DNA from 4 places in the Paenibacillus sp. cl141a genome. Region 4 is predicted to be linked to each of the others. Evidence: predicted binding sites of a transcription regulator. Region 4 holds the regulator's gene; each other region holds the start of a gene.
What was found. Region 4 encodes LexA, which represses DNA repair genes until DNA is damaged. Its sites were predicted from a motif close to CGAACATATGTTCG; they were not measured.

Region 1 (8,252 bases), on a different contig from region 4:
TGGCCAAACTGCTGATTGACCAGTTGTCGACTCCCTTCGACCCTGAAAAATATACGGATGATTATCGCGAACGCCTGCTGGACCTGATCAACAGCAAAGTGTCCGGCGAAGAGATCAAAATTGCCCCTGCCCGTCAGGAGACCAACGTCGTGGATCTGATGGCGGCCCTTCAGGCCAGCATCGAGGCCGTAAAGCCGATCGGAACGGACCCGGGCACCAAGCCGAAGCCGCGTAAAACGACCCGGAAGACCGCTGCCAAAGAGCCTGCAGCCAAGGTCAGCGGCGGGGAAGCTGACGCGGATGCTCCGAAACCGAAACGCCGGACGACCAAATCCAAGAAAACCGATTCCCCATCCTAAAGCCGCATGGGACAGATGCAGAATTTGCTGCCGAAAGAGCCGATGGCTCCGATCTCGACGGATCAGATTACGACCGGCGAAGATTGGGGTTATCAGCTGAAATGGGATGGCGTACGCATTCTGGCCGGGCTTGACCAGAATCGCGTATCCCTGTATTCCCGCAAGCTGCTCGACAAAACATCCCTGTACCCCGAAGTCGTTCAGGCATTATCCGTCCTGCAGGATCGGCGTCTTCTCCTGGATGGCGAGGTCGTGTATTTTCATCCGGAGCTTGGCCGCCCCGTCTTTCAGAAGGTTCTTCAGCGGGAGCGTTCGCGTACGGTCAGTACGAGCGCTCCTCTGTTTACTTATGTGCTGTTCGATCTCTTGGTGGATGGCGACGAGGACTTGCGCAAGCTGCCTTATCTGGAACGTCATCATCGTCTCAAGGGGACGGTTTCCGACATTCCAGGCCTGCTGACCGCCGATCTGTTTCTTGAAGGCGAACCGTTATGGGACTGGGCGGAACAGCGCGGTTGGGAGGGCATTGTCATGAAGCGCCTCTCCTCGCCTTACCGTGAGGGCAAAAAGCATCGGGATTGGTACAAAAAGAAAATTGCCGTGAACATGGCAGCCTCCGCCGTCGCCATGATCATCAGGGAAGGTCGCGTAGCCAGCCTCGTCATCGCAGACGACGAGGGGAACTACATCGGCCGGGCTTCCTTGGGGCTCAATGAGCAAACGAAGAAGAAACTGCTGCAATATGCCGAAAACCATCGTGCCGACGCGATATGGAGATCGCTCCATACCGACCTGAAGAAAGAACAGCTGGCCTGGCTTAACCAGCCTTTATCAGTCCAGGTCACATTTCTCGAGTGGAGCCAGGATGGCATGATGCGCCATCCCAAACTCGTATCGATTGAGGGGGTGTAAACCATATGGCTCGTACCATTAAAGGCACCCTGACGATCGAGGGGCAAGAGATTCAAATTACGAATCCCGACAAACCGCTGTGGCCGGAGGCCGGCATTACCAAGGCCATGTATTTGCAAAAGCTTGCGGCCATCTCTCCGTTCTTGCTGCGGTACTGCCGGGGCAGGCTGCTCACGACCATCCGGTACCCGCACGGAGCCCAAGGCGAATCCTTCTACCAGAAAAATGCACCCGAGCCGCTGCCGCCTTTTGTCCAGACTTATGTGCACGAAAATATTAACTACGTGCTGCTCAACGGGCTGCCGGAACTGCTCTGGCTGGGGAATCTGGCTGCGCTTGAGTTTCACCCTTCCCTGCATCTGGCAGGCAGCCATCTGCCCTGCGAATGGATGATCGATTTGGATCCCACGCTCCCGGAGGAGCCCCGGATTATGGAGGCGACGGCCATTGTAGGGGACGTGCTCAGCTCCCTGGGCCTGTCCTCCGTCCCGAAAACCTCGGGAGCGACCGGAGTGCAGATCATCGTTCCGATTCCGGAAGGCGTAACGTTCGATGAACTTCGAACGGTTGGCCAATTCGTGGGCCAATACGTGACGGAGAAGTTCCCGAAGCTGTTCACCATCGAGCGGCTGAAGAAGAACCGCGGCGATAAAATCTACTTCGATTATCTTCAGCACTACAGCGGAAGGACGCTCGCCGCTCCTTATACCCCGCGGGCCCGGCGGCTCGGGACCGTCTCCACGCCGCTCACGTGGGACGAAGTCCGCCAGGACGTTTCTCCCACGGAGTTTCACCTGCTGAACATCGAAGAACGGCTGAGGGAAAAGGGCGACCTGCTGCAGACCCTGCCGCCCCAACCGATCGAAAATGTCATCCGGCATCTGAAGCCAAAGGGTAAGGCAGCGTCAAAAAGGAAAGGATAGCTGCTCAACATCGGGAGTTAGTTCCTCTCCGGAAACCGGGGCCGCCGGTTGAGGAAGCTTCCTTGGACGTACAGGAGCAGCCCATTCCCCCGCAGGGTTATCGTTGGCCCCTTCATCCGATGTATCATTCTCCGAGGCTGCAATCGGTCCGGATCGGTTGACGGCAGCAGGTGCCCCCATGGTCAATCCGCTCAGCCCATATTCGTTCAACAGCCTGGACGCCATCGACTTGAAGGAACGAACGTAATGCTCTTCCGCATAAGCCCCTTGTCCATATAACTCGCGGTAGGATTGAACCACCTCGGGGAAGTGGTATTTCAGTGTTTCGAGGTACCATTTCTTCACGTCGCGCGACAGTCTCAGCAAGGAGATCATCGCAAAGGAAACGCCTCTTCCCTTTGCCTGGGACAAGAGCTCCTTCAGTTCCGGCTCCTCGTCCGTCAAAAAGGGCAGCACAGGCGCCGCAAACAAGCCTGTTCTAATGCCAGCAGCCGATAATCTGTGAATCGCATCAAGCCTGGCCTCCGGATGAGGCGATGCCGGCTCCAGCTTCCGGATGACGTCCCCGCTCAGCGTGTTGAGACTCATGTTGACGGACACGTTCTCCATCCGGGTCAAGATATCCAAATCCCTCAATACGAGCGGAGAACGCGTCGTAATGCTGGTAGAAATGCGGTATTTAGCGAGCAGCTTCAGACATTCCCGCGTAAGGGTCTCCTTGCCCTCGATCGGCTGGTACGGGTCGGTTGCCGTTCCGATCGTCACCTGTCCGATCGATCTCCGCATCGCTTCAATGTCATAGTTAAACTTCCTCGCCGCGCTCGACAGCTGCTTCTCCAACGCTTCCGCCGCATTCGACTTCATAAAAATATGGTGCTGGAACTCGTCTTCCGCTCCCATCCCGATAAACGATTGAAATGCGCGGGCGTAGCAAAAGCTGCAGCCATGTCCGCAACCTCGATACGGATTGATGGACCAATCGAAGGGCATCCGCTCTTCCTTCACTCGGTTTAATGTTTGCTTGGTGGTTATGCGTTCATATTGCGTACGAGCCATTCCGCTTCCTCCTCCCTGGACCTGCCATGCTCTATGTCATTATTCTTTATTTTAACAAACATATGTTCTTATTATAAGTGGGTTTTACTGGATTTACAAATCATGATTCCATGAACGCTTCATGAGAATCGGATTGAAATCGGTCCAATTACTCATTATAATCAATATATATCAAGTGATATATATTGATCGTTCTACATATGAATAACTTAAGGAGCTGTAGACATCATGGCACCAAAAACGAAGTTTACCAAACAAGATATCGTGCTAGCCGCGTTCGACATTGCCAAAACGGATGGCATCGAGTCCATTACGATCCGAAAAGTAGCCGAACGTCTCGGCAGCTCCATCGCGCCGATCTATGTCAATTTCAACGACGTCCAGGAACTGCTTCAGCAGGTCGTCGAAAGAGCCTTCCATGTGGCCAGAGGCATGATCATGGAGCAGCAATCCGGACAGCCGTTCCGGGATATCGGCATGGCAAGTCTCCGCTTTGCCAAGGAATATCCCGTGCTTTATCCGGACCTCATGATGAAGGACAATCCCCATATGAAGAATACGCCGGAACAACTGGGCGAGGTGATCGGATTAATGAGGCAGGATCCGGAGCTCGGCGGATTTTCGGATCAGGAGCTGCAATCTATTTTATTGAACATGCAGGTGTTTCAGACAGGTCTCTGCGTCATGGTGGCAAACGATCTGTTCACGAAGAACGTGGATGACGAGCAGATGATGAATATGATGGACGAAGCCGCTGAAGCGTTCATACGTGCTGCGCGTGCTCGGAAACGTGAGGAGAACGGAATCTAACTAAAAGAACGAAAAATTACGGTTCGCGGGAGGTAGAACGGGAATGGGAACACCCCTGAAACAAGCGGTTCTGGATGCATGTGTGACTCAAATCGCCAATAAAAGAAATGTGTTTAGCACGGTGATGTGCGTCGAGGACCAGGAGCGGTCATTGTCCATAGTCGGCAGCGGAGGTGATATGCAGCCTGACGACCGCTATTTCATTGCCAGCGTGACCAAGTTGTACGTGACTGCCGTACTCTTGAAATTACGCGCCGAGCGGCGGCTGGAGCTCCATGATCCCATTGGCAAGCACCTGCCCGAAGAGATTATGACCGGGCTCCACAGGTTTAAGAACAGGGATTACGGCGAAGAAATCACCGTTCAGCATTTGATGTCCAATACGTCCGGCATCCCGGACTATTTCTCGGAAACCGTCTTCTCGAATCTGATCGCCGGGAAGGATCGAGCTTGGAGCCTGGACCAAGTCCTGGCCGCGGCCAAAAGGAAAACGCCTAAATTCAAACCGGGACAGCAGAAAAAAGCCCAATATTCCGACACCAACTATCGGCTGCTTGGCCAAATCATCGAGAATATCAAGGGCGAATCCATTCAGGCCGTATTCCAGGAATACATCTTCGACAAGCTCAAGCTGACGCAAACCTATTTTTATCATGACCCGGAGGATGCGTCCCCCGTTCCGTTCCATTACAAGCAGAAGCGACTGGACCTTCCCTTGTATATGGCATCAGTCGGTGCGGAGGGCGGGATCGTCTCCACGGCAAGGGAAACGATGACGTTTTTGCGGTCCTTTTTTAACGGGGATTTGTTTCCGCTGGGTGATTTGGGGGAGCTCCAGAGGCAGTGGAACTTCCTGTTTGCTCCCGGCCCCTTCTTCTATGGCATCGGCATTTCAAGACAGCCGCTATCTCCTTTCAGTCTGGGACGCGGACTCATCGGCCACTGGGGCCAATCCGGGGCATTTGCCTTCCATCACCCGGAGTCGGGCCTCTATTTCACCGGAACCGTGAACCAGGCCGTCGGTCAATCCGCCGCCGTGCAGGCCATGTCGCGAATCATTCGCCATTATTTGCGCGAGAAGAAGGCGCTGCGCCTGCAAGCCGATACTCTTTAAACAAAAAATGGCTCCGCCCGCGCTAACTCTCGCACCGGGTGGAGCCTGAAATGATTGTATTAATGGATTGCCTTTTTCTTAAAGCGGCCGCCCTTCACATCATGGATGTTGCCGACGGCTACGAAGGCCTGGGAGTCCCAGTCTTCCACAATGGATTTGAGCTTTGCTTCTTCCAGGCGAGTGATAACCACAAAGATAACCTTCTTGCTGTCTCCGGAATAAGCGCCCTCGCCTTCGAGGTAGGTTACGCCGCGTCCCAAACGCTGGGTCAGCGCATCACCGATCTCCTTATGCTTATCACTGATAATCCAAACCGATTTGGATTGATCAATGCCTTCAATGGTAATATCGATCAATTTAAACGCAAGGTAATACGCAATCAGCGAGTACATGGCATGGTCCCAGCCGAAAATGAAACCTGCGCTGCCTAGAATGAATACGTTGATGAACATCACGATTTCGCCGACGGAGAACGGCGTTCTCTTGTTGATCAGAATGGCCACGATTTCCGTGCCGTCCAAGGAACCGCCGGACCGGATAACAAGGCCGACCCCGATTCCGAGAAGCACGCCGCCGAACACGGCCGCAAGCAGCGGATCGATCGTGATCGGATCGACGGGATGCAGGAAATAAGTGCCGACGGACATGACCAATACGGCGAACAGCGTGGATAATGCAAAGGTTTTTCCGATCTGTTTATATCCCATAAACAAAAACGGAAGATTGAACAAAGTCAGGAATACACCCAGCGGAATATCGGTGATATGGGAAACCATAATCGAGATTCCGGTAATCCCTCCGTCAATAATCTTGTTCGGCACCAGAAAGATTTCCAGCCCTACTGCCATCAAAATCGCGCCGAAAGTTAAGAACACCAGACGGCGGAGAAGCTTCAAGGTCGCTGAGCCTGCCTTGGGATTCTCCGGCTTCTGCTGCTCCGCTTTCACTTGCGCCAGAATCTTCACATCACTTGACATAAATCTCCCCCGTTCAACTTTATGAAACTAAGCTAATATATATTTATAAGTGGATCCTATATAAATATTCTATCATATAAATAAAAGCGGGACATAGATTTTTCGCAGTTTATCCTGCTTTTTACTCGGATTTCCGTCATTCTCACATCTCATGTAAAATATTACTTTTACAGCAATGGCGACAGCATCCTGCACATAATTTCGGCCGCTTTCTGCCATCTTCCGCGCTGACGGAAACCCTCCGCATCAATAAGCCTGCTATGTTGCAGATCTTCCTTAAAATCCGAAACCAACCGCTCAATAGGCAGCCGATCGAACAGTACGGCCGTCAGCTCGAAGTTACAGAAGAAACTCCGCATATCCATATTCGCCGTACCGACCGAACCGAGAAGCTCGTCCACAATGAGCACCTTGGCATGGATGAACCCTTTTTCATACTCGTAGAACTTGACTCCCGCTGCCAGCAGCTCTTCCACGTAGGACAAGCTTGCCATCTTGACGAGGCGGGAATCGGCGTGATCCGGAATAATGATCCGTACGTCCACGCCGCTCACCGCAGCCGTCTTCAGGGCTTCATAAATACCTTCATCGGGAATGAAATACGGCGTGGTGATCCATATCCGTTCTTTGGCCACGGAAATCGCCCCGAAGCACATTTCCTGAATGGCATTCCAGTTCAGATCCGGTCCGCTGCTCAATATCTGCACTTGCTCCTCCCCGGTGCATTGATGCTCCGGAAACAGCCCGAAATCCGCAATGCGCTCTCCGGACGCGAGCTTCCAATCGTGCAGAAACACATTTTGCAGAAAATAGACCGCATCCCCCTTTATTTCCAGATGCGTGTCGCGCCAGTAGCCCATATTCGGATATTCGCCAAGATAGTCGTCCCCGACGTTAATGCCGCCCAGAAAACCGATCGTGCCGTCCACGACGACGATTTTGCGGTGGTTCCGGTAATTGATTCTACGGCTGAACATCGAGACCATGGCGGGCAGGAAGAAATAGAACTCCACTCCCGATTCTTTGAAGCGTTGAATGAATGTTTTCTTGAGTTTATAACTGCCCAGCCCGTCACAAACCAGGCGCACCTTGACGCCTTCCTGCGCTTTTCGAATCATGACGTCCTGAAACTTCGTGCCGATCCGGTCATGGCGAAAGATGTAAAACTCCACGTGAATGTGATCCTTGGCCTCCTCCATGGCGTTCAGCATGGCCTCATACGTCTCTTCCCCATCGGTCAACACCCGGCTTTGATTACAGCCCGTGATGGGACTCTCCGACAAGTGATTGAGCAGATTGAACAAACGGTCATTATGATGAAAGCCGGGATTGTTCATATCTCCTTTTCTTCGGACGACCGCCGCCCGATCCCACAAATGTGCCCTGATTTCCTGAAACAAACGGGAACCCCGCTTGCGAATCTTCAATCGTTTCTGATAATCCTGCGCCACAAAGAAATAGAGTACAAACCCGATAAAGGGGAGGCAAAATAAAATAAACAGCCATGCCACGGCCTTGGACGGATTTCGAAACTCAAGCAGCAGCACCGCAACCATCTGCAAAATAAAAGTAATAAGTGCAACCAGAAGCCACACCATATCGGCAGCCTCCTCACGATGAATAATATATTGAGCAGCCCTTTGTCAAAACGTTTGAAATGAAAGACAAGCAATTAACTACACTACATCATTGACCAATTCCATATGTATTTATTCAATTACCCAATGCGGCGCCATACTGAATAAGTTCTCTTATCTAATAATTTTTGACATGTTCTTCGAAAGAATAGAATACATACTAGATAAGGAGTTGGCCAAGTCTAGCGGGTGCCCTTGTAAACCATAAATAATGCATGGAAGGGAGATGCCATGAAAACCGCACGCCGTAAACAACGCTTAACCTTGCTGGTGCTTCAGGATGCCCAGCATTCAGTCAAACAGGTCCATCTGTCCAAACCTTTGATGATAGCGGTGCCCGCGGCCGCTATTTTGTCCATCGCCGGACTGATCGTTTCCCTCCAGATCCAGTCGGCTCAGACCATCTCGGGGCTGGAGCAGCAGTTGACGCTGAAAAGCCTGGAAGCCTTAAAAATGGAAGTGAC
Region 2 (8,252 bases), on a different contig from region 4:
GTTGCTTCTGGACCGGCAGCCTGTGGATGCATCGATCGGCGCAGGAGGCGTGGCGCTTGAATCGGAGTATCATGAGCAGAACGAAAAGGATGATATTTACGACGCCGTCTTTGAAGATGTCACGATTGTGTCGGAGCCACCGGGTGGCGAACGTAAGCTGCTGTTCACGAACAAGCCGTCCGGACTTGCCGGTGTCCTGACCGGCATACAGCGAAGCATGAACCGCGCGGTCGACTGGGCTGTCGAGACTTTCTAAAAATTGGGGAGCTTAGGGCGTGAACAACGAATGAAGAATCGCACGAAGAAATGGGCGGCAGCTGCGGGGTTTGCGGTATTGTGTGCCGCCGTCTCCTTCTGGTGGTTGGAGGATCAAGAGAAGGAGCCATCGATGCTGCCCCAGCCGCTGCAGGCGCAAGTCAAGCTGTCTGCCTGGATTACGGATTGGCAGTGGGAGACGGGCATGGCAGATTGGAAGCAGCTCAGTGGTGAGCTTGAAGAAATCAAGCTGTTTGCAGCCTATTTCAATCATAAAGACGAGCTTTACTTGACGTCGGATTTTCGGGAGGCGCTGCCTGCGTTCCTGGAGGCGTCCAAGGAAGGAGAGCCGGCTCGCGGCATCCTGACGATCGTCAACGATCGTTTCCATACCGATGGAACGGCCAAACAGAAGGATCCGGACCTGATATCCCGGCTCGTCGCTACTCCCGAAAGCCGCAGCCAACATATCAAGCAAATTTTGGACATGGCATCCCAGCATGGTTTCGACGGCGTGGAATTGGATTACGAGAAGGTCCGCAAGGAGGATGGGGCCAAGCTCTCCGCGCTGTACGAGGAGCTGTATGAGCGCCTCCGGGCGGAAGCCCTCTCGCTCCGAATCGTGCTGGAGCCGGGCGTATCCCTGTCATCGCTTAAGCTGCCGGAGGGGCCGGATTATGTCCTGATGGCATACAACCTGTACGGGGGGCATAGCGGACCCGGACCGAAGGCGGATTATGCCATGATCAAGGAGCTGGGGGGCAAACTGCGGCAGCTGCCGGGAGACCATGCCATCGCGCTGTCGGTTGGCGGGTTTGACTGGGCGGAGGATGGCAAGGCGGTCTCTTTAACGGAGAAGCGTGCGGTAGAGCTGGCGCGTGACAGCCCGGACGAACCGAAGCGGGATCCGGACAGCGGGGCCCTATACTTCGAGTACACGGACGACCAAGGCATCAGGCATACCGTATGGTATGCGGACGGAACGACCCTTGCCGGATGGATGGATGCGGCGGGGGAGGCGGGCATTTCGAAGATTGCGATCTGGCGGCTCGGCCAAATGGAAGCAAATACGCTGCAGAAATTGAGCGAGTTTTGACAGCAATCCCATCATGAATGATTTAGCCATAACCCAAAAGGACACCCCGTTGCTTCAATAAGAAGCCGCTCGGGGTGTCCTTTCACGCATGGGAACATTCGGGGGGCAGAGCGCTCGTCATTCTGTCCGTCCCCGCCGGAGGGGGTCAATGAATGAGCTTCGAAGCCTTCGCTTTGCGGATCAGCCCGCTGCTGGCCCGGTTGATCGGCTTCTTGAGCGCGATTCCGATCACAAGCGCGATCCCGGCGAAGACCAGCATGAGCAGCATATCGCGGATGACGATATCCCACAGGATGCCGCCGACGGCTTCCCGCATCATGCTGATGGCATAGGTGAACGGCAAATACGGATGCAATGCCTGGAAGAACGGCGGCGTCATCTGGATCGGAAAGGTCCCGCCAGCGCCGGCCAGCTGCAGCACGAGCAGAACGATCGCCATTGCTTTTCCGACATTGCCGAATACGGACACCAGCGTGTAGACGATCAGCATGAAAACGCAGCTGATCAGCAGCGCAAACAGAATGAACCAGCCGGGGTTCACCACATAGGTTCCCAGCAAATAAATATCGCCTAGGGTAACGAACAGCGCCTGGAACAGGGCAATGGTCAGAAAGGTGAGATAGCGGCCGAAATAAATCTCGATGCTGCGAAAACTTCTCTCTTCCTCATGGACCTCCACGGAGAGCAGGGAAACGAGCAGCAGGGCGCCTACCCACAAGGACAAGGTCGTGAAGAAGGGCGACATCGCGGAGCCGTAGTTCGGGATGGGGTACAGGCGATTCTCTTCCAGCGTAACCGGCTCGGCAAAAAACTGGCTTTCGAGCTCGAAATTATTTTTCAGCAGATCGATAACCTCTTGGATATCCCCTTCCGCTTCCATCTCGCGCAGCCGGTTGGCCAACTGCGTAATCCGAAGCTCCGCCTCCGGCAGACGATTTTGGGCGAGCTGCACTTCTTCGCCCCCCACTTTGAGCCCTTTCCGGGCATCTTGGAGCAAACGCTGGATGTCGGGGACGCTGGCAAGCGCCTGGGTCAATTCCTGCTGAACGCGCTTGGCCGTACCTGCGCCCTTGGTGAAGGCCTTGCTTATCGCCGGGCCGATTTCGCTGTCGTACCGGCTTAGCAGCGCGTCGGTCAGCCCCGTAATGTCATCGGTCAGCTTCTTCAGCTTATCGATGGAATCCGCAGGTGCTTCCTCCCCCCGTTCCACGGCTTGAGCGATGGTTTGGAACACGGCTTGAGCCGAGGTCCATCGTGCGGCAATGTCCTCGAGCTTGTCCACCGCGGAAGCCGCCGCCGGGGAGATCGAGCCCAGCCGCTTGAACAATTGCCCCAGCCGGGCCGCGGCTTGCGCTGCAGTCTCAGCGCGCTCTTTCGCAGCGTTCAGGCGGCTGGCCAGCTCCTTCGGGTCGATGCCTTTTTGCCCTAGCGCGTCCAGCACTTGCGAAAGCCCTCCGGTGGCTGCACCCAGCACCTCCAAGTCCTGCCGCAGCGCAGGTTCCAGCGATTTCGAGGCCCCTGCGGCCTGATTCGCGAACTCCGCCAGCGCACCGGCCATTTCCTTGCCGTCCGCGGCAATCCCTTCAAGGCGGGGCAGAGCGGCATCGGCCTGCTGAACCAACCGGTTGGCCAGCTTGATATCCTGCTGGGCCGTGCTCACCGCCTCGTTGAGCTCGGGAAAGCTTTTTTCGAGCCGGAACAGCAAGTTTCGTACTTTGTTGATCGCAGGGAGCTGGTTCTCGATCTCGATCCCGAGCGTGTTAAAAATCTCGAAGATGGTGCCGTTGGCGGTTTTGATGAAATTTTTGCTGACTTCCTCCACGACGGCAGATGCCCCCTGGGCCGTCACCTTGGGCGAAATGGCGTTGATTTTCTCGTTCGTGTAATAGAGGATCTGAGCCTTGACGGGCTCATTGGTCAGTACGGTGCCGATCCGGGCGGAGAAGTTCTCCGGAATGACGATGGCGGCATAATCGGTGCCGCGCCGCACCCCCTGTATCGCATTCTCGCTGTCCTCCGTAAACCGCCACCCCAGCTTCTCATTGTGATGCAGGGACTCCACGATTTCTTTGCCCAGGTTAATGGGCTGGTCGCGAAGAGTGGTGCCTTTATCCAGGTTGGCAACGGCAATGGATACACCTGAGGTTTGGCCGTAGGGATCCCAGGAAGCTTCGATGTTAAACCAGGCATATAGAGAAGGAAGGAGGGCAAGACCCCCGATGATGACGGCTGCAGCCCAATTGCTGACGATTCTACGGATATCGGCAGAATATATATGGAAAATATTCTTCATGAGCGCTCCTGTCTTGTACGTAGTTGGAGCTAGTATGCCGCCAAATCCGTGCCAAGATACGAAACGAGCCGATCCTTTATCTCTTCCTTGAGAGAAGGCCGATCGCAGAGCAGGCTGCCTTCATACCCGCGGCACAGATAATGCACCTGCAGCCATTCCTCGGAGGTACGGCCCTTGCTTTGAATCCGGATGCCGCGCCGCTTCATCTGCTGTTGAATGGACCAGGCTTGTGCCGAAATCCCTTTTTGGATATGCTGCAGATTTAAAATATAGATATCGGCCATTTTGAGCTTGAGGGTCTTGAGGATTCCAATATCCCGTTCGAGAACAGACTGAAGCAGGTCATGCAGCAGATAATCTTTGATCAGGGCTTCGTCTTCGACCGAAGGCGGAGGAGGAGTGGAAGGTTTCATCATAAGAGACACATCCCCGGACATGAAAAAATACAAGAACATACGTTCTATTATATACATGGTATGCCATCCTTATTCGGCCTGCAACCATTAATTTCTGGCATTTGTGATCACCCCCGGTGGATTCATGGCGGCATATCGTTTACACTCCTGATAACTGCATTTTTTCGGGAGGAGATTAACCATGATACTGCATAAAGGCGAAATATTGTTCCGGCAAGGGGATAGCGGGGATCATTTATATCACATTCGGAGCGGATTGTTTAAGGTGACCCGTCTGCATGCCAACGGCAATATGGTGCTTTTCAATATTTTATATCCCGGCGAAACGGTACCCCATCACTCGCTGATCAGCCCGAAGGAAACGCATGGAACCGCGATCGCGCTGATTCAGAGCGAAGTGGAGGTAATATCGGCAGAAGCTTGGTATCGACAGCTTCAAGAGGATCCGCAAAAACCGCTCGAGGTTGCCAGGTTGCTGCAGGAAAAGGTGAGGTTCATGCAGATGCGGCTGGATCACTTAACCGTGGGCGGGCCGGCGGAGCGGCTGGAGCTGCTGATCCAATGGCTGGATGAGTATTCCCAAGGGATACATTTGACCGAATATTTGACTCAGGAAGAGATCGGACAACTGATCGGGGTAAGGAGAGAAACGGTAAACCGGCTGCTGCGAGAGCAGGGCAAGCACGTTTAGCCCATATCCCTTTGCCGACGCCTGAACCGGCTTTATACATAGGTTTTATAGAACCCTGAACGAGCATGCACGGACAGAGCAATGAGTCGATGCACCCTTCGCGGCTGATCGATGCCGCCGGAAGGCATCAAACCAAAAAGGATGCCCCCCATGCAGAAGAAGGGCATCCTTTTTGGTTTTGAGATACGGTTAGACTAATATTAACTTTCCAGCGTACCGGCCGGACCAAAGAATTCATAGTGGATCCGGTCAGCAGGCACCTCCATCGATTTCAAATGGCCGTTCACGGCACGCATGAACGGAACCGGCCCGCAGAAATAGAAGTCGGCTTTCGAATCGACCGTTTTGCGAAGAAACTCCAGATCGATGTAGCCGGTTTGGTGGCAAGTGTCTTCCGTTTCCGGCTGTTCATAAATGACGTACGTGCTTAGCTGCGGATGCTGCGAGGCGAGCTCATCAATATGCAGCTTCATTGCGTGCTGACTGCCGCATTTGGCCGCATGGATAAAGGTTACTTTCCGTTCAGGCTGATTCAGCAGCACGGATTCCAGCATGGCCACCATCGGAGTCAAACCGACGCCGCCGCTGATCAAGGCAAGCGGAAGATCGGAGTCCGTATCCAGCGTAAAGGTACCGGCCGGAGCCGTGACCTCGAGAACGGTCCCGACCTCGGCATGACGGTGCAGCCAGTTGGAGACGATGCCGGCAGGCTTTCCATCCAGCTCGTCTTCGCGTTTCACCGTAATTCTGTAGTAAGGATATCCGGGTGCGGACGAGAGGCTGTAATGACGATTATGATAATAGGCTTCGCCCTCAGGTTTTACCCGAAGCGTGATGTATTGGCCGGGTAGATAATCGGAAATTTCCCCGCCGTCCTGAGGTACCAGATAAAAGGAAGTAATGACGGAGCTTTCCTCCACCTTCCGGTCAATGACGAAATTACGGTATCCGCTCCAGCCGCCGGTTTTGTTTGCGGCTTGCTGGTACATATCCGCTTCGATGCCGATAAAGACATCGGCAATGACGCCATAAGCTTCGGCCCAAGCCTCGATAATTTCGGGCGTTGCGGCATCGCCAAGCACATCCTTCATGGCGCCGAGCAGCGTTTCGCCGACGATCGGATAGTGCTCCGGCAAAATGTTTAATGCCCGGTGCTTGTGTCCGATTTGTTTAACAACCGGGACGATCGCTTCAAGACGGTCGATATGGGCCGCGGCTGCGTATACGGCATTGGCCAGGGCAAAGGGCTGTTTTCCTTCCCTTTGATTCGCATGGTTGAATATGTTAAGAAGTTCCGGATGATGATGAAACAATTTTTGGTAAAATGCGCTTGTGATCGCCGTGCCGTGGGTTTCCAGAACCGGCACGGTCGATTTAACGACCTCAATCGTACGTTGGCTTAACATGCAGACTCCCCCTTGATTCATAAGATACCTTAGTCGAATTGGTGTTCCCTTTTAAGTATAGACAGGCGATAAAGCCGCTCTTGTGATTTAAGTCACATCGGATTTAGCGAATATGTGAACAACATTTTTAGGCGAGGGAGGTTCTTAAAGCCGGATTTTTTACATATTCCATATAGAGATTCCAATTCATTCAAGCCTGCTGTTTAGCTTGTATGCCAACTGTGTTATAATAATGTTAGCACTCTAACTAAAACGAGAAAGGATCAGGATACCATGTGTCCCCGAAGGACGAATCCCCAAAGGACGATTTGGAAACGTTATGATCTCTCATACACATAGCTTCCTTTGTAGAGCGAAGTCGGACGTCTGAAGACAAGGACGGTCTCTACGAAAGGATGGGAACTATGGTTCGAAGGATGAACTCCTCCAGGTTGCCTCAAGGTAGAGATTGGCCTATGTCTGACCAATCTACTACGACAAGAGGGATCCTGTATGAGGAAAAGACAAAACACATTTATCACCATGTCAGCGATGTTGTTCGGAACGTTTTTAATGGCTTTTACGTATTATCACATTAATTTTCACAATCATTTGACCGAAGGCGGCTTTGTCGGCCTTGCGCTGCTTGGCAAGTATGCGCTTGATATTCCGCCAGCATTGAGTATGGTCCTTATGGACATACCGGTACTGCTGATTGCCTTGTTCATCAAGGGCCGGAAATTCATTTTCAATACCGTTGTTGCGGCGAGCATGTTCACCTTGTTCTACGCATTGATCGAGCGGTATTCCACGCTGGTTATCGATCTGAATCATAACTTGCTGGCAGCCGCGCTGCTGTCCGGATTATTGACGGGCTTTGGAGCCGGCATCGTGCTCCGCTATGGCGGGGCGACAGGCGGCGACGACGTAATCTCCGTGCTGTTCAGCGAGTGGAGCGGGCTTAAGGTAGGGACGGTGTTTTTCCTGATGGATGCCGTAGTACTGCTATTATCGCTATTCTATATGCCACTGGTTGAAACCTTATATACTATATTAGCCGTATCGATTGCCGGGCAAGTGATCACCATCACAGTGACGTACGGTACCGAGAAAGCGGAAAAGAAACCGGTTCGGAAGGCGGTCCGTGCCCCAAGCACTCCGGTTACTCCGAAAACAGCGCAGCATACCGTTAGCGGCCGTTCATAATGCGGTCCCAATAAAAGAAGCTCACCCGCATGTAGGGTGAGCTTCTTTCATGTGCTTGATACGCTTACTTCTCGTCCTTGGGGTGGTTCTCGTCCCACTCCTGTGCCTTGGCGGTGGCGATGGCGATGGCACGTCCCTCATCGTAGTCCTCCTCCAGCAAGGCATTGGCAATTTCCACGGCTTTATTCCTCACCCGCGGCTCCAGATTTTTCATGGATGGCGGGTAATCATTTTTGCTCCAAGGCATGGTACGATCCCTCCAATTCAACTGTTCATCGTATGTACTGTATATTACCCCGTGCAGCCAAATTGAATAAACGGGTTCAACCACACCCCATAAAAAGTGCATTGCCCCTTCAAGGGCAATGCACTTGGAAACTTGGATTTTATTCGAACAGCTGCAAATACTCGCCGTAGCCTTCCTTCTGCATCTCTTCCTTCGGCACAAACCGGAGCGCAGCGGAATTGATGCAGTAACGGAGCCCGTTCGGTCCGGGCCCGTCGTCGAACACATGGCCGAGGTGAGAGTCTCCTTTTTTGCTTCGTACCTCGGTGCGGACCATCATGTGGGTGAGATCCATTTTTTCCTTGATGTTGTATTCGCGAATCGGACGGGTGAAGCTCGGCCATCCGCAGCCGGCGTCGTATTTGTCCGTAGAACTGAAGAGCGGCTCGCCGGACACGATATCAACGTAAATGCCTTCCCCGTGATGGTCCCAATACTCATTGTGGAACGGGGGTTCGGTTGCGTTGTTCTGCGTCACTTCATATTGGATCGGCGTCAGGCGCTGCTTAAGCTCGGCGGTATCCACAGGCTCCGACCAGTGCTGCTCAATGAAATCCTCCCGTCCGGAGCCTTTGCGATAGCGTTTGTAATGGCTCGGATTTTTCTTGTGGTAATCCTGATGGT
Region 3 (8,252 bases), on a different contig from region 4:
CTCTCCGTATTTCTCTTCGAACAGCTCCTCCAGCATATCCTGCCGCATTAAATCCGCCTCATGTTCGTTCAGGATGCGGAATCCCGGATCCAGCGGTATTAACTGATAATATCGCCGAATGACTTCCATGCAGAAGGAGTGCAGCGTTGTAATCGACGCTCTGCCAAGCAAAGCGAGCTGACGCCGGATATGCTCATTGTCCGGATCCCGGTCCAGCTCACGGTCCAGCGCTTCCCGGATCCGTCCCCGCATTTCGGCAGCGGCAGCTTTCGTAAAGGTAGCCACAAGCAGCCGATCTACGCTGAACCCTGCGGCATCGTCCAGGATTTTGCGAATGATCCGTTCAACCAGCACGGCGGTTTTCCCTGAACCTGCCGCAGCTGCAACCAGCATATCGTCGCCCGACAGCGCAATGGCTTTCCACTGGTCGTCGCTCCACATGCTTCCCTCGGGTTTTGCTATCATCTCTCTCACCGGCTCTCTCCTCCCTTCGGATGTCCAAGCATATCCCACACCTGATCTTTGCCCGGTTTGCCCAGCAGCTGGTATTCGCTGCCCTCAATCGCGTCGTCGAACTGACATACGGGCCGGAAAGAACAGAACGTGCAGGCGGTCTCCTGCTGTATCCGGTACGGTTTAATCGCGACATCGCCCCCTGTGATGCGGGAGCCGATGTTCAGCATGTTCTCCCGCACGGCGGACAACAGGGTCTCCCACTGGTCAGGCGTTGCCACGGCCGCGCTGCTGTAGAAGCTGCCGTCCGTTTTGACGGCGACGGGCAGGATGGCAGAGTGCCCTTTTTCAAGGAACGAATCCATGAGGGACACCGCTTCGAGGTCTGCCAGGAGCAGGCCTTTCATTTTGTAGCGCTTGAGCAGCTCCTCCGCCGCCTGCTCCGGCGTCATGCCGTTGGCGGACTGCAATACCGGATCATGCACATGAAAGTACAAGGTTCCCGCAGGCAGGGCCTGCTCGCCCAGCCATTCCTCCGCAAACGTCAGCAGCACGTCCAGATAGGTCAGCATCTGCAGGGATAGGCCGTAATAGACCTCATGCAGCCGCAGATCCTTCTGGCTCGATTTATAATCAATGACTCGAAGCATGATGCCATGCTCGCCTCGAGCCATGTCGACCCGGTCTATGCGCCCGACAATCTCCATCTTGGTCCCGTTCGGCAATTCGAACGCCAGGGGCGGCAGCGGCTTTCCGGGACCGAAATCAAGTTCAAGGCCGATCGGCTCGAATTTGCCGCGCCTCGCCTGCTCTCCCAATATGACCGACGCTCTGCCCACGATGTTTTTAAGCTTTCGCGAAATATAGCCGTACCGCTTGGAGCTGAGCAGGATTTCACCCTGCAGCATGGGTGCGAGCCGATCCACGGTCGCTTCCGCTTCGCGCAGGCATTCCTCGGCGGTCAGGTCTCCCCAGCTTCGATGCTGCGACTGGAACTTGACGGCCATGCTGCTCAAGGCAGCATGAAACAGCTGTCCGATGTCGGGAGCCTGAAGCCTGTACAGCTGCCGCTCTCTCAGCTTCAACCCATGGGAGGCAAAATGGGAAAACGGGCAGGCAACAAAGCGCTCCATCCGGGATACGCTTGTCCGCAGCTTCGTTCCGTACAACTGTCTGCTGGTTTCCAGCTTGAGCGGCCTGGCTTCATTCCGGTAAGACAAGGAGGAGAGCATGGTCGTGAGGCGGGGCCGCAAACCCGGCTGCTCCGCATACCAGTTGTAAACATGCCACCACAAATCCGGGATCTCCTCCCCATTCCTCCAGTCGCGAAGCCGGCCCGCTAAATAAGCAAGCGTCTTGTCCGGACGGACCGCATAACCCTCCTGCTCAAGGGCCGATTGCCCGGCATGCGGTCTTGGAAACAAAGGCTCCTCTTCCAGCTGGAACATCAGCTTCAGATGCCGCACCACCTCGGATGGCAGTAACGGCTTGCCTTCATCATCCGCTGCAGGGTAGCTGACCCACAGCTGTTTGCTGGCCGAAGTCAGCGCATTATAGATCAGAAACCGTTCATCCAGCAGTCTTCGGGATATGCTCGGGGCAAGCTCCAGCCCGCGGTCTTCAAGCTGAACCCGTTCCGGCTCCGTCAGGATGCCGTCATCCTGGAACTGGGCCGGGAGCACGCCGTCGTTAATGCCGAGAAGGAAAGCATATTTCACCCCGCCCGTCCGCGTCCGGTCCATGCTGCCGATGAGCACCTGGTCCAGAGACGGAGGCACAAGAGCCATTTTCATTTCCGTAAGTCCCGTACCCAGCACGCCGGTAAACAATTCGGTGCTTAGCTTCTCCGCGCCCATCATCTCGACGATTTGGTCGAGCAGGCCGAGCACGGCCCCCCATACCTGGCGATGTTCCCGGGCTTCCTCAGGACGCCCGGCATCCAGTGCAGCCCGGCTTAACAGCTCCAGCTTCTCCGGCACAGCGCACTCCTCCAGCAGCCGATAGACAGCGGTGCTCTGATCCATCGCGCTCGCAGCCTTTTTCATCCGCTTCTCGAACGCATGCAGCGGTTCCGTTATCACCTTCCTGGCGTACTCGATCGCCGCCATGCCGTCCTGATTGCGGATCTCGCTTTCCCCTTCTTCTAAAGAAAGGCTTGGAACTCCCTTCCAGGGACGGCCGTCCGTCCAGCGCGTGCCCTGGATTCCGGAGGCCAGCACATGGTTCTCCAGATGGTCCATGTCCTCACGGGTAAGCGAACCGTCCAGCGGCAGCAGCAGATCCGTCTTCACGCAGCGGAATACGTCCTCATAACGCCACCGGCGTCCGATGACATCAAGCGCAGAGCGTACGAACTCGACCAGCGGATGGTGAAGCTCGCTCCGCTTCTGATCGAGAAAATAAGGAACGCCGTATTCCCTGAACAAAGGACCCATCAGATGCTCATAGTCCCCCATATTCCGGACAAAAACAGCCATTTCGCGGTATCTTGCCCCTTCCTCCTGTGCCAGCCGCAGCATTTCGCGCAGAGCTCCTTCGATTTCGGCCCGGCGATGGCTGGCAGCGTGTAAAAGCAGACCTTTCCACCCGCGGTTTGGACTGCTCGCTGTGTCCGGGCCTTCATCCGGTTCCACCCAGCGTCTCTTCCGATCATAACCGCGCTCGAGATGGGCAAGCATGGGAGATGCCTGAAACCGCGGCAGAACATCGGGATGAAGAATGCGGTGCTCCGCCTCCAGCCCGATCTCATCGATAATCCCTTTGAGCTTTATGTACGTCACCGCAGTAGGATGAAAGAGATCCAGCTCATGCGGAACCGTCCCGTTCCGGTAAGACTTGTCCAGCGTCAGCGCGATCGTCACTCGCTTGGCATGTGCGATGATCTCCCGCAGCACCCGGTACTCCTGCGGCGTAAAGCCGTGGAAGCCGTCGATCCAGATGTCGGCACGCTTGATATATTCCGATTCGGCCACACCCTCAGCCAATGAGACCAGCGTGTCTTCCTCATCCATGTAAAACCGTGAAATTTCAAGCTCGAAATCGCGAAAGACCGTTACGATGTCCTCCAGCTTCCGCCGCAGCATCGGTGAATTCCCAGAGCCCGATACCATCTGTCCCAGCTGCTCCTCCACGCATGAGGCGTCAATGCAATAGCGCTTCATTTCCGTGTACAACTCGCTCAGCTTGCCGACAAAGCCATGCTGCTCTCCCGAGGCGCCGAACATGTGGAGCTCTTCCTTGCGCCTCCGCAGAATTTTATACAGCAGCATCCGCTTGCCTTCCTCGCTGATCGCCACTTTCGCGGCTCCGCCGGTTTCCTGCATGACGCGGTAAGCCAGACGGCGGAAGCTAAGCACCTGTGCGCGCATCATTCCGCGAATGCCTCCCGCATTGACGAGCGCGTGCTCCGCTTCATAGGACCCTTGCTCCGGAACGATCAGGATCATCGGATCCCCCTTGGGATTATGCTCCAACCGTTCGATCATCTCTTGGCGGATCGACGTGCTCTTGCCGCTGCCCGACCTGCCGATAACAAATTGAACGCTCATGCTATGCCTCCTTTACATCTTGCCGAAAGAGACTCTTTCACCTTCAAAACCAGCTGCTGATCCGGTGAAATCATGCCCTTTGAATCTAGCAGTTCAAGATCAAAAATGTATGTCAAATCTTGCGTGATGGTTCGACTCTATCAAAAAAGATGCTGATTACTAGTATAACATAAGTCCTGATTGGTGGAACATACGTTTGGATTTAATTCCCATTCCCAACGATTTCGGACATATGAAAAAGGACCCTGCCATCGTGGTTATCCACCATTGCAAGATCCTCTACATGAACCGCCAAACCGGGATGTCTACAGTTTTGATTTGCTGCGCACTTCAAAGACGGCGAATTTCAAATAATGTCCCTCGTCGACCCCAAGAATTTGCGGATGGTCCTTGCCGGCCGCACGCCATTCCACCAATCTCAGAATTTTGCCGGCATCCTTCGCCGCATCCTGGATCGTCTCCAGGAACAAATCCGGCCGCATATGGTACGAGCAGCTTGCCGTAACCAGATATCCGCCCTCGTTGACCAGCTTCATGCCGTGAAGGTTGATGTCCTTGTACCCGCGGCAAGCTCCCTTGACGGCCGACCTGGTTTTGGCAAACGCCGGCGGGTCCAGAATGACCACGTCCCAGGATCGCCCCCCGCCCGCGGTCAACGGTTTCGAGGTATCCACTTTTGGGTCCCCTTGGGCACGCTGCTCGCGCTCTTCCAAACCCTTTACCTGGCTGCGCAAATATTGGAAGGCGTCATCCACCACAAATTCCACGCGATCCTGGAATCCGTTCAATTCCACGTTCTCTTTGGCACTTTCGATGGCATGCTCCGATATGTCCAGGCAGGTGACTTTCTTGGCGCCGTATTTGCATGCATGCAGTGTGAAGCTGCCCGTATGCGAAAAGCATTCCAGCACCGTTGCGCCGTCCCAATACGGGAACATAACTTCTTTTCCGCTTTTGTTTACCGGCAGGGTTTTCTTCTCACCGTCCCGCTCCACGGCCTGAAGCGTAATCCCGCTGCGGCTTCCCCAACCGGTCATTAACGGTTTGATGGATGCCCGATTCTCCCGCTGATCAAAGAAATATCCGGTCTTCTGACCCTCTTCGATATCCACTTTGATCTTCAAGCCGTTCTCCGTCACGACGACGTGGCGGGGACACTCCCCGTAAAGAGTTCCCTTGCGCTGTTCCAGCCCTTCCAGTTCCCGGATGGAAACGTCGCTGCGCTCGTAAATTCCTCTCGGCTGTACCACTTCGACAAGCGCGTCCACGATGTCCGCACGGCATCGGTCCATGCCCAGCGTCAGTAGCTGCACGACCAGCACGTCGGCAAAACGGTCCACGATCAGCCCCGGCAGAAAATCAGCCTCGCCGTATACCAGCCGGTAGGCGTTCTCGTCTCCGATAAACCGCTCCCGGTGTTTCAGGCATTCCTGAAATCTGGCGGCGAAAAAAGCCTTGTCCATCGCCTCGACCGGTTCATACGAAACGGTGCGCACGGTGATTTGCGATTGCGGATTGTAATACCCGGAGGCAAGAAAACGGCCTTGGTGATTGAACACCGATACGATATCGCCCGGCTCGGGCTCGCCCTCGACAGAAGCAATCTCGCTTTTATACACCCAAGGGTGCCCCTGCTCCAGTCTCTTTTTTCGACTGCGCTCCAAAATAACCGATGGCACTGTATTTCACTCCTTAAAGTAATCCCCTGGTTTATTGCAATAGGCATGCATGTCCGCCAAGGGTCATATACGTAATTAAGAAAAACATCGACCGACGTGCTTTCACAGTTACCCGACCGCGTGAAGAGATCGTTTTCTTGCGATGACCGATGACTTTCGGCTTTGCTGGAAACTCCGCTCCCACCTTATTTTACAAAAAGGAGAACATCATGCTATCCACGCTCTGGTTTCCCGTCTGTTATGGTCTTGTCCTGTTTCTGTTCGGCATGAAGGTCATGGAGGTCGCCCTTCAGCGCTGGGCCGGACCGCTCTTGCATAAATGGCTCCACAAAGCGACATCCACGCCCCTGAAAGGCATGATTGCCAGCACGGCGGTCACGGCCCTGCTGCAGAGCAGCACCGCCGTAACCGTGCTGGCGATAGGCTTTGCCAATGCCGGATTGTTAAGCCTGTCCGGTACCTTGGGTGTTATTCTCGGCACGAACATCGGCACGACGGTAACCACCGAACTCATCAGCCTGCAGATCGGACAAGCCGCCATGCCTCTGCTTGTCCTCTCCCTGATGCTGTGGGTCGGAGCCGTTCTGGTCAGCGAGCGCGTACCTGCGAGTCACGACAAGTTAAAAAACCAGTTGATCCGCAGCCAATTTTTATGCCTTGCTGTCGCCGGATTTTCGCTGGTGCTGCTCGCGATACAAATCATGCAATCCATTGGGCCGACCCTTCAAAGCCTCGGGTTGTTCCAATGGTTCCTTGACCACGCCTCGCAAAGCGTCCTCTGGGGCATTGCAGCCGGTGCGATCCTGACGGCTTTGATGCACAGCAGCGCCGCCGTCATCGCCATGGCTATGGGGCTCGCCGCCAGCGGAGCGCTGCCTCCCGAGATCGGCGTCGCGATCGTGCTGGGCTCCAATGTCGGCACCTGCGTGACGGCGCTCATCGCAGCGATTGGCAGCAGCCGCGCCGGACGATTCGTGGCTTGGTCCCATTTGGGGCTTAATATCGGCGGAGTCCTGCTCTTCATTCCGTTCACAGCGGGGTTAACCGCCGTATCCGGCTGGTTAGCCGCAGATCCGGCCGGGCAAATCGCCCATGCGCAAACCCTGTTTAACATCGTATGCTCGCTGATCGCGCTTCCTCTATGCTATCTGCCTTTCTGGAACAAGCGATTGCCGTCCTAAAATTTCATATCTTCATCCGCCGGAATAGCGACTTCAAGCAGCATCAGCGCTTTGCGCAGGATGATATCGTTGTTATTATACCCGTTGCTCCGCTGCTTCCTCCATGCGGCAAGAGGCTCGAACCAGTCCACCCCGTTGATTTCCTCGATTTGGGGTTTTAGGATGCCTCCTACTGCCTTAACCAGGTAGTAGTGAACTTCCTTGTCGACCTGGCCGAATTCGGGATGATGGTATTTATATGCAATAATGTCCACTGGAGAAGTGATGGATCCGACAATACCTGTCTCCTCGCGTATTTCTCGGAGAGCCGTCTGCTCGACGGTTTCACCGGCTTCCATCTTGCCTTTGGGAAGCGAGGTTTTTCCATAACGGTCCAAGATGAGCTGGATCTGAAGCGCCCCTTCATGATAACGGTATACAACGCCGCCCGCGGAAATTTGTGTATATGCCATGTCCTGTTCCTCCTTCATGTACAACAAGGACTCCACTTCCGGTAGCCAGGAAATGAAATCCTTGTCTGGTATGGCCGCTATGGAATATTACTGGGCAGCTGCCTTTAATCCATGATCCATGACGCTCAGGAGTTCGCCCTCGCATTCATTTACACCGGCTTTGGTTACTTTTACGCGGCACAGCTTGCCTTCGAGATCAGGCGATCCGTTGAATACAAGCTGCAGGTAGTTGTCGCTGTAACCCTGCATTTTTCCGCCTTTCGGAGCACCCTTGTATTCGCGCTCCGGTATCACGTCCAGAATCTGGCCCACGAAACGCTCGGCATAAGCAAGCTGAAGCTGCTCCGACAAGTCGATCAGATCGTGCACACGCGCATTCTTCACTTCCTCGTCCACCTGATCCTCCATTCGTGCCGCCGGCGTGCCGGTACGCTTCGAATACGGGAATACATGCATTTCCGAGAATTGAATTGCCTTCATCAGGTCATATCCGTTCCGGAACATCTCATCCGTTTCGCCAGGGAAGCCGACGATGACGTCCGTCGTAATGCCCACATCGGGCATCGCTTGACGAATCAGGCCCATCTTGTTATAGAATTCTTCCGTCGTATATTTACGGCGCATCCGTTTCAGTACCGTATCATCCCCCGCTTGGAGCGGAATGTGAAGATGGCGGCACATTTTACTGGATCGGTTCAGCACGTCCAGCATCTTCTCATCGATCTGGCTTGCTTCAATGGAGCTGATGCGGATCCGTTCCAAACCGTCAACCCGGTCAAGGTCCCACAGCAAATCGGACAATCTGTAATCCTCGAGATCATCCCCATATCCGCCGGTGTGGATACCGGTCAGCACGATTTCCTTATAGCCCGCTCCGACCAGCTGATGCGCCTGCTTGATGATGCTCTTCGGATCACGGCTTCGCGACAAACCGCGGGA
Region 4 (8,252 bases):
AAACGTTGAAATTCCGGTAAGCCAGCTGCCTAAAGCGCTTGATAATAAAATGATGTTTGACGGTTCTTCCATCGAAGGGTATGTTCGTATCGAGGAATCCGATATGTACCTGTACCCGGATCTGGATACCTTCATGATCTTCCCTTGGGTATCCGAGGACCGCGTCGCACGTCTGATCTGTGATGTTTACATGCCGGACGGCACCCCGTTTGCAGGAGATCCGCGCGGGATTCTGAAGAGAGCACTGAAGGAAGCCGAAGAGATGGGCTTCACTTCCATGAATGTCGGTCCGGAGCCGGAATTCTTCCTGTTCAAAACCGACGAAAAAGGCAATCCGACCATGGAGCTGAATGACCAAGGCGGATACTTTGACCTGGCGCCTACCGATCTCGGCGAGAACTGCCGCCGCGACATCGTGTTGACGCTGGAAGAGATGGGCTTCGAAATCGAAGCTTCTCACCATGAGGTAGCACCGGGCCAGCACGAAATTGACTTCAAGTACGCAGATGCGATCAAAGCGGCTGACCAGATTCAAACCTTTAAATTGGTTGTTAAGACGATCGCTCGTCAGCATGGACTGATTGCAACCTTTATGCCAAAACCGTTATTCGGCGTAAACGGCTCCGGCATGCACTGCAACCAATCGCTGTTCAAAGGCGGCGAGAACGCGTTCGTTGATGAGAGCGACGAGCTTGGCCTGAGCGTAACGGCTCGGAACTATATGGCGGGTATTCTTAAGCATGCACGCGCGTTTGCTGCGATCACGAACCCGACGGTGAACTCGTACAAGCGTCTCGTGCCTGGTTACGAAGCACCTTGCTACGTGGCATGGTCTGCAAGCAACCGCAGCCCGATGATTCGTATTCCAGCATCCCGCGGTCTGAGCACGCGCATTGAAGTGCGTAACCCGGATCCGGCGGCGAATCCGTATCTGGCTCTGGCTGTCATGCTGAAAGCTGGCTTGGACGGTGTTAAGCGTGAGCTGTCGCTTCCGGCACCGATCGACCGCAACATCTACGTGATGACGGAAGAAGAGCGCATCGAGGAAGGCATCCCAAGCTTGCCGGCAAACCTGAAAGAAGCGCTCAACGAATTGATCCGCAGCGAAGTCATCTCGGATGCACTCGGTGACCATGCGCTGGCTCACTTCTACGAGCTGAAAGAGATCGAATGGGATATGTATAGAACGCAAGTTCACCAATGGGAACGCGATCAGTACATTACAATGTATTAATAGAGGGATCCCCGCTGCCAAGTGGCAGCGGGGATTTTTTAAATGCAGACATGAGCAGACATGATTTCAGCATTTAAAATTCATTAGTAAACAGCATGATTTGTGAGTCGGTATAGTTCTCATATATTGAAGCCCAATATTAGGATTGTAAGTGGATATGTTAAGTAGTATCTTTATATCAACATTTTAGCGCAATAGAAAGATCGGATTGTTTATACTTTATAGAATAGAATCTTCCCTTACCTACGGGGAGATTCTTTTTTTGCGAAAAAAGGAACCTTTCCTCGCTTCCATGACTCTAATTAGATGAGGTGAATCGGTTGGAGCTCGAATACTTGAAGCAGATGACGGTCATGGACAGCCAGACGCTGGATAAAATCATGAACGAATATGGAAATGATGTATGGAATTATGCGTATTTTTTGACCAAACAGCATGCCTTGGCAGACGATATTGCACAAGAAGCCTTTATTAAGGCCTATTACGGCATACATACCTTTCGCGGTCACGCGACGCTGAAAACGTGGCTGCTGACGATCACGCGACATACGGCGTTCCGGTACAAACAGGCTTTTTTCTTTCGGAAAGTCATCCTTAAAGACAAGCTTATCGCCAGTTCGTCAAGCCGGTCAGCGGAAGCGGAATATTTGGACGAGCAGTATACGGATGAAATATGGGCAATGATTATGACTTTGCCGAGCAAGCTTAGGGAAGTGTTGGTCCTGGACTTATACTATGAAATGCCAATGCATGAGATAGCGGAGCTGCTTCATATTGCGACAGGCACCGTAAAATCCAGATTGCATCGGGCCAGGAAAAAAGTACAAAACCTAATGAAGGAGAAGAACGATGAGTGAGGATAAACCAGACTGGTACAGCCGGGCTAAAAAAGCTCCCTTTTCAGATGAAAAGTTCACGTCCGAAATGAAAAAAAACGTGCATAGGTCCGTGATTTTCACCGACAGTAAGCCTAGACGTCGAAAGTACCTACAAGTTGGATTGGCTGGCGGGTTCATGCTTCTGATTATTTTATTAGCCTTTCAGTTGCCTTTTGGCAGTCAGGAACAAGAGAGAGCAGGGACTATGCCTCCTTATAGGGAGGAGACAATCCGGGCACAAGGGGTAACGGATGAAGGAAGGTTAAACGTTATTGCAGTTGGACAGGAAAAAATAACGACATTGGGTGCACCGAGCTGCTTCGGGATCGAAACGGATCGGTCGTTTACCGGAAACTACAGCGTGCAGTATAGTACTAACCAAGGTACAAATGAAGTCACTACGCTGGAGGGTCTTACATTTATTCAACCGACATCTGCTCCGGTTGATATGATTCGCCTGCCGTTTCAAGATGCCGATGTATTTATACTCGCACCGCAATATAGGGACTGTCATGGCATACAAATCTATGCGTTCGCCGTAGAGCATGAAACGGGTAAAGCCGTTCAGCTTCGATTTCAGGATGAATCCTTGGCATCCTACTTTTCCTATTATAGACCCGGTACGGTCCCTGAGGTGAAGGAGAATAAGCTTGTTCTGCAGTCTACCGAGGGACCGGGAGGCGAAGGTGCGCCGGATTATGTTTCTGAAAGAAGGTATCAATTAGATCTTACGCAAAATGCGTTGGTTCTAGGGTTGCGTAAGACCGGAACGTTCTAGTGCATGTCCTAAAAAAGAGGTTACCATCCATTAAGGAAGGTAACCTCTTATTCATAAATCTATGAAATTAGTGCACGTCCCTGAAGAGACCGATCACTTTCCCGAGAATCGTTACATGGTTCAAGCGCAGCGGCTCATAGGTAGGATTCTCCGGCTGCAATCGTACATGATCCTTCTCCTTGTAGAAGGTCTTCACGGTTGCTTCATCTTCTTCTGTCATTGCTACGACAATGTCACCATTGTCCGCGGTTTGCTGCTGGCGAACGATGACGTAGTCACCGCTGTGAATACCGGCTTCAATCATACTGTCGCCGACTACGGACAACATGAACACCTTATCGTCGCCCACGTAATGCTGCGGGAGCGGGAAATAATCTTCAATGTTCTCCATGGCCGTAATCGGTACGCCTGCTGTGACTTTCCCGACGACAGGCACTCTGGCAATGGTGTGCGTAAACAGATTCGCGCTTTCGGATTCTTCTTGGCCAAGCAACTCGATCGCTCTTGGTTTCGTAGGGTCACGGCGGATCAGGCCTTTCTTCTCCAAACGGTCCAGATGACCATGGACCGTAGAACTGGAGGCTAGTCCGACAGCCTCGCCGATTTCCCGGACAGAAGGCGGGTAACCCTTGCTACGAACTTCGTTGCGGATAAACTCTAAGATCGCCAGCTGGCGGCTGGATATTTTCGACATGCCGTATCAACCCCATTTAGTAACGTTTGGGAAAATTATAACATAGAACTACCGTTCGTACAAACATAAGTTCTAAAATAAAAATAGAACAAATGTTCTTTTGGGTATTGAATCAAACAAGTGTTCGTGTTAAGATGAATCCATAAGAGAACACTTGTTTGGGAGATGATGATTCCATGTTGAAATACAGTACATACCGCAGCATTTATGAGAACGTTCCGGTGGTAACAGAACAATCATCGAAGAATTGGGGCATTTACTTGAAATCGAAGATAGCTTCGATCCCTTTGAATAAACTGTTGTTCACCCTGCTAATTGTGGCCATCTTTTGGACAGGTGCATATTCCGTTTTTGCCGGTGGGACAGAGAGGCCGACTGGAGAGAAGCAGGTGATCGTTCAATATGGCGATAGCTTGTGGCGAATTGCTTCCCTTCATAAACCGGCGGATATGGATACGCGCGTATATTTGGATAGCATTCGAAGAATGAACGGATTGAAGGGTCCTGACATACAGGCTGGAGAAGTGCTGTCATTGCCGGTTTGGTGATTTGACGGTGCTCCTAACCTATAGGCAATCATTCTCCATAATATTCACCAAGTACTGTTGGTTGCTTCCTGTTTACTGAACATCATATTCTGCTTATCAGATTGAATCTTTTACGCGTAATAGCGCGTTTACAATAGATGACTATGGATTACCTCTCCATAGACGGTATCCATTTATACGCAACATATGTTCATATTTATTCTTAGACGAGCTTGCAAGGGCCCAGTTGCCTTGACAAGCTCTTTTTCACATGTTTTAGTTATACATGATATCGAAATTGGAGGAGAAGTCATGGACATCGATACTTTGGTAGAACGCATCAATGTATTAGCAAGAAAGAAGAAGAATGAAGGGTTGACCGAGGAGGAGCTAAAAGAACGGGCCGAGCTTCGGGAAATATACCTTAACAATATTCGCAGTAACTTTAGACAACAGCTGGAATCGATTGAATGGGTTGATGAAAACGAACAAAAAGGCGGCCCGCGATTAAAGCACTAGTCGATTAACCGTTCAAGGATTTATATTCAGCGGATCCGTGAACAGATAGAAGGATAGCATAATAATACTTGGGGTACCGGTCATTCGGATAATCGATTACGGTTACCCCAAGTTTATATGGTTTATAAACATTTTGATTATGAGTTCAGGGGGAACCAAATGTCACGTTCATGGGAAAGAAAAGTCAGCAAAAATATGTCGCAGCTTAACAAACAGCGCAAAAAGCAGGGATTGACCTCGTATCAAGGGTCTGCGATTAGTGATAAGCATGACGTGTTTAAGGGTCGTAAGTATGTACTTCCGTTAGTGCTTGTTGCATTGGCCGGTTTGTATGCGCTTCTCGGAACGGCAACTTCACAGGCAGCCGGCGGAAGCAATGATGTATTGAATTGGGTTGGCGTCAGCTTGTATATCCTGTTGGCGCTCATGATATTTCTCCGCAAGCCTTATTTGAAGATTGAGCGCGCCTCCGTGTCGACCATGAAGTTCAACCGGGAACGCCGTCTGGCCGTATCCGATATCGAGAAAATCAAATTGGCTTCGGGTTCCGTCGTGATCCAAGGCAAGGGAAAAGCAGGCAACTGGGTGTTCTCACGAATGATGAATCTTTACGATACCAAAGCCATGGGCGAAAGATTGGAAGAGTTTGCAAAGACTCATCAAATTCCAGTGGAGCACAACTAACCCGATAGAGTAGATCACAATGTAGATGAGGAGTGGGAGAGAAATGCCGATTGCTGCGGTTTTGTTTGATTTAGACGATACGTTATTGTGGGATGAACGCAGTGTAGAAGAAGCGTTTGAAGTGACTTGCCGAGCCGGAGCGACGGCAACCGGCGTTGATGCCGGCGCGCTTTTAGCCGCGGTGCGTGAGGAAGCAAGAGCATTGTATGAATCCTATGATACTTTTGCGTTTACCAAGATGATCGGGATCAATCCGTTTGAGGGCTTGTGGGCTAATTTTACGGCTGGATCCCAGCCCGAATTCCGAAAGCTGCAAGAATTGGCTCCCGTTTACCGCAAAGAATCCTGGCGGCGCGGACTTCATCGCCTTGGCGTTGATAATGAAGCGTTGGCGGAGAAATTGGCAGCGCAATTTGCGGCGGAACGCAGAACAAGACCTTACGTTTATGAAGAAACCTTTGAAGTGCTGAAAGAATTGCAGGGTAACGTGAAGCTGCTGCTTCTAACGAACGGAAGTCCGGATTTGCAGCAGGAGAAGCTTGATGGCGTTCCGGAACTGGTCCCTTATTTTGACCACATTATAATCTCGGGTGATTTCGGCAAAGGCAAGCCGGATGTTTCCATATTCAAGCATGCACTTGATCTGTTAGGCGTTGAAGCGGATCAGGCCGTGATGGTGGGAGATAAGTTGACCACAGATATTAAAGGCGGGAATGCCGCAGGACTGCATACGGTTTGGATCAATCGGGTAGACCGGCCTCATGATCCGGCCATTCAGCCGAAGTTTGAGATCAAACATTTATCCGAGCTGCATGCTATTGTGGCGTCCTTATAAATGACGTGATGAAGAACTCACAACTACTCTACAAGATATATTAGCTACATAGGAACAGTCCTGGCAGCAGCTGCTGCGATTCGGGGCTGTTTTTTTGTTGGTTGCCATGTTTGCAAAGGAAAGAGTATGTTGGCAGTGACAAACGTCACACAATTGTAAGCTGCATGAGATAGAAGTTAAAGAATAATACGATATAATGAGTTAGTAAAATGACGCTCTTTGGAATGGACCATTACGTGAATAAATCATACATAGCATGAATTCGTAAAAGAGGTGGTTGGATGACCAGGAAAAAGATGGCCTTTATTGCAGCCATGGTGTTGATGGCGGTTGCGCTTGCCGCATGCAATGACAGCAAGGCGGAGCCCAGTGATGACGTGATGGCGGAGCCGATCATCGTAGAGCTCTCTCTGACGCCAGAGAGCATTAAGGCAGGCGAGAAGGTGTTGATCGAAGCGAAGGTAACACAAGCCGGCAGCCCGGTCGAAGATGCAAACGACGTGGAATTCGAAGTGACACTGGAAGGCGGAGGCGTTCAGGCAAAGGTACCGGTCAAGCATGATCAGGGCGGGGTCTACAAAATGGAGAAAACCTTCGAGGAAGCGGGAACCTATCGCATCGTTTCCCATGTCACGGCAAGAGGGCAGCACTCCATGCCGCTGAAGGAACTGACGGTAACCGAGTAATACACCATACACAGCCAATAAATAAGGCAGCGCATCCATCCGTTGGGCGGATCATGCGCTGCCTTATTCCATTTTCCTATTCAGTCAACCGCTTAAGGCTTATTGGAATTGGGGATCTTCTACCGGAGTAGCTACCCAGCCGTTCTCTTCAATAAAGAGACGAACCGCGATGATCTGCTTGTTCTCCATCAGCGTGAAGAAATGAGGCGTGTTTTCCGGTACGGAGATCACGTCGCCCGGCTCTAGCTCTACGTTAAAGTATCCGACATCGTCGGAGCCTTTAATAATGAAAATCCCTTTACCGCCAACGATCGCACGGATTTCGTCTTCCGAGTGGGTGTGAACTTCTTCGAATTTTTTAAGCAGGTCCTCTATATTGGGCGTGGACTCGGAAAGCGTGATGACATCCCAGATTTTGTAGCCGCGTCTTGCAGCCAGGTCGCGAATTTCTTCGTCAAAAGTGTCCAAAATGCGCTGCTTATCTTCATCACTCAGCTTGAAATTTTCTTGAAGATCTGCCGGGAGTTTATCCATATTCCAATGCTCATAAACAACCTCTTGGTTATTCAGGAATTCCCGAACATTTTCTTCCCCAGTAATGCGTTCGTTCGTGTTGCGAATCACGATTTCTGCCATAGCTTTAACCCTCTTTCTCCCGTTGGATTAATATGTATTATAGCCCCCATCACCGCATTTGTCATCTGCAAATGTTGATTTGTACCGATAGCTGCGCAATATTTCGACTTTTCTATTGAAAAGTATTCTGATACACTAAGATTTAACGTTTTCGGGGGAGGTTTATGAGTTGAACAAGCCTAGCTTACAAGAAGTGCTTAAAGAACGAATATTAATTCTTGACGGTGCCATGGGCACGATGATCCAGCAAGAGGACCTCTCGGCTGAAGATTTTGGCGGCCCGGAGCTGGATGGCTGCAATGAAATGCTGGTCATTCATCGGCCCGACGTCATTCAAAAAATACATGAACAATATCTTGAAGCAGGTGCTGACCTGATTGAAACCAATACATTTGGCGCAACGTCCGTTGTGCTTGCTGAATACGATATACCTGAACTTGCCCGGGAAATCAACCTGAAAGCGGCTCATCTGGCCCGCGCTGCAGTTGAGAAATATTCCACGCCGGACAGCCCGCGTTATGTCGTGGGTGCGATGGGGCCGACAACCAAGACACTGTCGGTTACCGGCGGCGTGACCTTCGCCGAATTGATCGAGAGTTACGAAGAGCAAGCCGTGGCCTTGATTGAAGGCGGCGTGGATGCGCTGTTGCTCGAAACTTCGCAGGATACGCTAAACGTAAAAGCGGGGAGCATTGGGATTCGACAAGCGTTTGATAAGACAGGCGTCACCCTTCCCATCATGATATCCGGCACAATCGAACCGATGGGAACAACGCTTGCG

Region 1: a site for LexA is predicted at 3,306-3,319, ahead of BMX45_RS05930 (SPL family radical SAM protein). Genes of this name have one in related genera too.
Region 2: a site for LexA is predicted at 4,093-4,106, ahead of BMX45_RS18955 (YhjD family protein). Genes of this name have one in related genera too.
Region 3: a site for LexA is predicted at 4,187-4,200, ahead of addB (helicase-exonuclease AddAB subunit AddB). Genes of this name have one in related genera too.

What each region holds. Positions count from the first base shown of each region.
Region 1 is NZ_FNZO01000002.1:175,632-183,883, reverse strand. It holds gene BMX45_RS05945 (non-homologous end joining protein Ku) at 1-359, shown strand, start outside; gene BMX45_RS05940 (ATP-dependent DNA ligase) at 366-1,271, shown strand; gene ligD (non-homologous end-joining DNA ligase) at 1,277-2,194, shown strand; gene BMX45_RS05930 (SPL family radical SAM protein) at 2,177-3,250, opposite strand; gene BMX45_RS05925 (TetR/AcrR family transcriptional regulator) at 3,479-4,060, shown strand; gene BMX45_RS05920 (serine hydrolase domain-containing protein) at 4,104-5,174, shown strand; gene BMX45_RS05915 (YitT family protein) at 5,234-6,151, opposite strand; gene cls (cardiolipin synthase) at 6,319-7,749, opposite strand; gene BMX45_RS05905 (M23 family metallopeptidase) at 8,020-8,252, shown strand, end outside.
Region 2 is NZ_FNZO01000006.1:302,325-310,576, reverse strand. It holds gene BMX45_RS18970 (polysaccharide deacetylase family protein) at 1-256, shown strand, start outside; gene BMX45_RS18965 (glycosyl hydrolase family 18 protein) at 287-1,351, shown strand; gene BMX45_RS18960 (YhgE/Pip domain-containing protein) at 1,497-3,644, opposite strand; gene BMX45_RS18955 (YhjD family protein) at 3,674-4,060, opposite strand; gene BMX45_RS18950 (Crp/Fnr family transcriptional regulator) at 4,242-4,751, shown strand; gene hmpA (NO-inducible flavohemoprotein) at 4,952-6,157, opposite strand; gene BMX45_RS18940 (YitT family protein) at 6,650-7,342, shown strand; gene BMX45_RS18935 (DUF2188 domain-containing protein) at 7,407-7,589, opposite strand; gene msrA (peptide-methionine (S)-S-oxide reductase MsrA) at 7,729-8,252, opposite strand, start outside.
Region 3 is NZ_FNZO01000009.1:49,021-57,272, forward strand. It holds gene addA (helicase-exonuclease AddAB subunit AddA) at 1-465, opposite strand, end outside; gene addB (helicase-exonuclease AddAB subunit AddB) at 471-4,001, opposite strand; gene BMX45_RS22005 (class I SAM-dependent rRNA methyltransferase) at 4,307-5,680, opposite strand; gene BMX45_RS22010 (Na/Pi cotransporter family protein) at 5,890-6,861, shown strand; gene BMX45_RS22015 (NUDIX hydrolase) at 6,858-7,313, opposite strand; gene mtaB (tRNA (N(6)-L-threonylcarbamoyladenosine(37)-C(2))-methylthiotransferase MtaB) at 7,401-8,252, opposite strand, start outside.
Region 4 is NZ_FNZO01000008.1:229,625-237,876, reverse strand. It holds gene glnA (type I glutamate--ammonia ligase) at 1-1,234, shown strand, start outside; gene BMX45_RS21540 (RNA polymerase sigma factor) at 1,555-2,091, shown strand; gene BMX45_RS21535 (hypothetical protein) at 2,084-2,890, shown strand; gene lexA (transcriptional repressor LexA) at 2,958-3,584, opposite strand; gene BMX45_RS21525 (LysM peptidoglycan-binding domain-containing protein) at 3,761-4,132, shown strand; gene BMX45_RS21520 (DUF896 domain-containing protein) at 4,424-4,630, shown strand; gene BMX45_RS21515 (hypothetical protein) at 4,790-5,314, shown strand; gene BMX45_RS21510 (HAD family hydrolase) at 5,358-6,149, shown strand; gene BMX45_RS21505 (FixH family protein) at 6,431-6,835, shown strand; gene BMX45_RS21500 (cupin domain-containing protein) at 6,935-7,471, opposite strand; gene metH (methionine synthase) at 7,641-8,252, shown strand, end outside.